Regions from separate parts of the Fusibacter sp. A1 genome, predicted to be linked through region 2. Evidence: a T-box and tRNA genes for the amino acid it is inferred to sense, from the RefSeq annotation. Region 2 holds a T-box; the other holds one or more tRNA genes.

Region 1 (2,190 bases), on a different contig from region 2:
AGAATTCGTAGACGAAGCCTACTACTCTATCCAGCTGAGCTAATACCGCGTATTGAATTTTTTGTACTACTGAATAGTACTAGTCCATTCTAACTCAATTTACACTTCTTGTGAAGTGGTTATATGAATGTTTTCTGTATTTTGAATGGTTTTCACTGTGTTTACCAGGGCTGTGATGATTTCTGGGTAGGTTAGGTTTGGTGGGAGCTCGTCGAAGAGGCTCACTTGTTCCATTTCGTGTTGGAGCTGCTCGTCAAATGTGCTGATTTGGGCTTTGAATAGTCTTCCAGTTGAGATTTCACCGTCTCTTTCGACGCCGTAATCGCAAAAAGGCTCTATGATAAAGTCTTTCGCACCCGATTCTTCTATCAGTTCCCTAGACCCTGTATCGTTGATGTCTTCTCCTGGCTCTCTAGTGCCGCCTGGCAGCTCGTAGGTGTTTCTGTCCTTATGATGTACCAGGACTAGCTTATCGCCTTTAAACGCCACTGTCACAGCGTATAGATATCCGTTTGTCTTGAATGTTCCAAGTGGTCGGAAGTGGATCTTCATTTTTGGTGGGCTCCTTTGGGGTTGGGTGTGTACGTAATTACTATTTTAACATATCAATTGGATTACGAGGTTTATGAGTAATAAAAGAATTCTATCTACTTACAGATTCGGGAATAAAGGACATATTATCCTCCGTGAACAAAATACGTTCACTTTCAGGATTCACGAATAAAATACATTCGTGATGTTTGCACAAACAAATATCATTGCAATAAAAAAAGACAACTCGCAATGAGTTGTCTTTTTTATTGCTTGGTGATCCATCCGCGACTCGAACGCGGGACACCCTGATTAAAAGTCAGATGCTCTACCGACTGAGCTAATGGACCAAGTTTATTGTGCTGCCTCGTTACGACAACTATGCTATAGTACTATATATAAACCTGTTTGTAAAGGGTTTTTAAGTAATTCATTATTCTGACTATTTCATGGGTCTGATACCCTGTAAATGATGGGGGTAAACAGGGAAATTGGGAGTTGTTGAGAAGTCGATTTAAATGCGAATGATCTATCTTGGTTAATATGGCAGTTGATGACTTTTATATCTATTTAGATTCACGATTTGGGATTTCCATCCTCCGTGAACAAAATACGTTCACTTTCAGGATTCACGAATAAGAAACATTCGTGATGTTTGGCACAAACAAATATCATTGCAATAAAAAAAGACAACTCGTATGAGTTGTCTTTTTTATTGCTTGGTGATCCATCCGCGACTCGAACGCGGGACACCCTGATTAAAAGTCAGATGCTCTACCGACTGAGCTAATGGACCACTTGGCTGGGGATACAGGATTTGAACCTGTGAATGCCGCCGTCAAAGGGCGGTGCCTTACCGCTTGGCGAATCCCCAAAGGATAATGGGGCGACTGATGGGATTTGAACCCACGCATGCAGGAGTCACAATCCTGTGTCTTAACCACTTGACTACAATCGCCACATATTGGCGTGCCAACAGGGATTCGAACCCCGGACCTACGGCTTAGAAGGCCGTTGCTCTATCCAGCTGAGCTATTGGCACAGATGTAAAAAGTAAAAATGGAGCGGGTGATGGGAATCGAACCCACGTGGCCAGCTTGGAAGGCTGGAGCTCTACCATTGAGCTACACCCGCAGTTAAGAGGAAAAATGGTCGGAGTGAAAGGATTCGAACCTTCGACCCCCTGGTCCCAAACCAGGTGCGCTACCAAGCTGCGCTACACTCCGTCTTAGCTGACGAAAATAATTATATTACACAAAGTACCCTTTCGTCAACGCTTTTTCCTAAGTTTTTTTCGTTTTTTTACGATACTCGAATTCACCGAAGTGTCTGAACATTCCATCTATCTTGTAGTTATTCCAATAGCTCGTGTCTAACGATCTCAACTCCGCTTTCGTCGATTTTCATTATTGAATATCCTCGGGCGCTTCCGGGCATTGGAAAGGTCAAACTGCCCGGATTATGGAGCCACATGCCATTTAAATCTTCTGTCATGGGAAAATGAGTATGTCCAAAAAGAACGATATCCGCTCCAATTTCTTCGCCTTTATAGCATAAATTCATCAAATTTATTTTTACATTGTAGCGATGCCCATGTGTCATCAATACCTTTTTTCCATGGTCTTCAATCAAAATCTCTGATTTTCCAAAATCTTTGCT
Region 2 (2,190 bases):
GACGCCTGTTCCGACCATCGCACCGATCACTGTTCCTGAAAGACCAAGCACCGCAGTCGCATAGAACACGAAATAGGTCGCGATGATCTGAAAGATGATGCCGTATCCGAAATTTCCGAATCCATATCCGTAGATGTGCCTATTGCTAAGATTAATCATAAATACCTCGTCTCTAGCGGTTCATTACACCTATAATACAGCATATGTGCGGCTAAAGCCATAAATGCAACTATTTCTTAATCTATTTTTAAACCTTTCCATACTCGAAAGATTAAGTTATGATAAGAGTAATATGACAATACTGGAGGTTCATTATGGCTATACTTAAAATCAATACGACATTCACACCCGATTTTGTCGGAGAACTGGTTACATCGCGTGCGGTTGCTCCAATCGGCGCTGGTGAGGGAAGACTATCACCTTATGACATGCTTTTAGGAGCCTTGTCATCCTGTCTATATGCTACATTTTTAGGCATCGCTGAGAAGAAGCGAATCGCTTTCGAGTCGATCGACATAGAGGTCACCGCTGAGAAGCGTACAGAAGTCCCTACGACGCTCAAGTGGTGCAAAGTCGTCTTTAAGATCAAGAACGCTCAAAAGCAAAAAGGATTGGTTCAGGCAGGTGAGCTTGCAGCAGAATACTGCTCGATCTATCAGACGCTCGCGCATGTCGCAGAGATGTCCTTAGAAGTTGAATTTATCGATTAGACAGTTTATGACTTGACATCCTGTTTTGTTTGGGTATAATGTTTCTAAACTGAAAACGACGTTGAAGAGAAGAGTAGTTCGCTGATTTTGTATTTAGAGAGTGCCGGGAGCTGAAAAGGCATGACAGAGCAGTGTATGAAAAAAGCCTTGGAGTCATGTGAGGAATCTGTAGTTTAAGAGGATGCCACATCGGATGCCACCGTTATAGGGCTAGGGTATGACCAGTACCCGATAAGGTATATGCTTATGCGTATATAAACTGAGGTGGTACCGCGACTTTAACTCTCGCCCTCAAATCAAATGATTTGAGAGCGGGAGTTTTTATATTTTTTGGTCGAATCCGGCCGAAGGAAAGGATGTAGATTATGCATTGGGCACAGAAGGCTGCACAGAAACTAGTTGAGGCGCACCCGAACAGGGAGACATTTGTCTGCGCGTCGGGAATCAGTCCCTCGGGATCGGTTCACATCGGAAACTTTAGAGAGATCGTCACGACCTATTTTGTGGTCAGGGCGCTTCAGGAGATGGGAAAAAAAACGCGCTTCATCTTCTCGTGGGATGACTTCGACCGCTTCAGAAAGGTGCCCAAGGGCATAGACAGCAGCTATGAGCAGTATATCGGAATGCCCTACTCCGCCATACCGGACCCCCACGGATGCTGCGCATCCTACGCACAGCACTATGAGAGGGAGTTCGAAAGCACGCTTAAGGACTTTGGAGTGGAGGTCGAGTTCCTCTATCAGACCCAGCAATACAAAAGCGGAAGGTACCGCGAGGGAATCCACAGGGCCCTTGTTAGGAGAATGGAGATCTACGATATCATCATGGGCTTCAAAACACAGGAAGCCTCAAACGAGCAGCGGATCAACTACTATCCGATCAATCTGTATTGCCATAATTGCCAAAAGGATGATACGACGGTGACCGCTTACGATGAGGGCGCCAGGGTCGTCTATTACAGGTGTGCTTGCGGGCATCAAGGGGAACAGTCGGTCAGGACCGCTGAAAACATCAAGTTGATCTGGAAGGCGGACTGGCCCATGAGATGGTCCGAAGAAGAGGTGGTATTCGAACCGGGAGGAAGCGACCATTCTGCCGAGGGTGGCAGCTTTGCCGTGTCAACCGTGGTTGCAAGGGAGATCTTCGACTACCAGGCTCCCCAGTATATCGCCTATGAGTTTATCGGTATCAAAGGAGCGGGCGGGAAAATGTCGAGTTCTTCAGGGAACACATTGACTCCTAGGGACCTGATGGATGTCTATGCGCCAGAGGTGCTGCTGTATATCTTTTCTAAATATCTGCCCCAGGCAGGGTTTAAAATTGGTATGGATGAGGATGTGATCAAACACCATACAGAGTTTGAACGCTTGTACGGCAAGTACACAAGCGGTGAGCTGGACCGCGAGGACCTTAAGTTTGTCATGCATCTGTCCGTATTGAAGGATACTCCCGACAGGTTCGCTCCGTTCGGTCAAATCGC

Evidence for each region. A T-box is a leader RNA that pairs with one kind of tRNA and senses whether it is charged. The one in region 2 lies ahead of lysS (lysine--tRNA ligase), so its partner is inferred to be a tRNA-Lys.
Region 1: it encodes a tRNA-Lys, which carries the amino acid that the T-box ahead of lysS (lysine--tRNA ligase) is inferred to sense. The anticodon was not compared.

The regions. Positions count from the first base shown of each region.
Region 1 is NZ_QQWI01000010.1:89,351-91,540, reverse strand. Features, by position in the region: gene DWB64_RS14660 (NUDIX domain-containing protein) at 100-552, opposite strand; tRNA gene DWB64_RS14655 (tRNA-Lys) at 806-881, opposite strand; tRNA gene DWB64_RS14650 (tRNA-Lys) at 1,252-1,327, opposite strand; tRNA gene DWB64_RS14645 (tRNA-Gln) at 1,331-1,405, opposite strand; tRNA gene DWB64_RS14640 (tRNA-His) at 1,414-1,489, opposite strand; tRNA gene DWB64_RS14635 (tRNA-Arg) at 1,497-1,573, opposite strand; tRNA gene DWB64_RS14630 (tRNA-Gly) at 1,592-1,665, opposite strand; tRNA gene DWB64_RS14625 (tRNA-Pro) at 1,681-1,757, opposite strand; gene DWB64_RS14620 (YfcE family phosphodiesterase) at 1,885-2,190, opposite strand, start outside.
Region 2 is NZ_QQWI01000011.1:130,132-132,321, forward strand. Features, by position in the region: gene DWB64_RS15510 (MFS transporter) at 1-159, opposite strand, end outside; gene DWB64_RS15515 (OsmC family protein) at 315-710, shown strand; T-box leader at 763-1,006, shown strand; gene lysS (lysine--tRNA ligase) at 1,076-2,190, shown strand, end outside.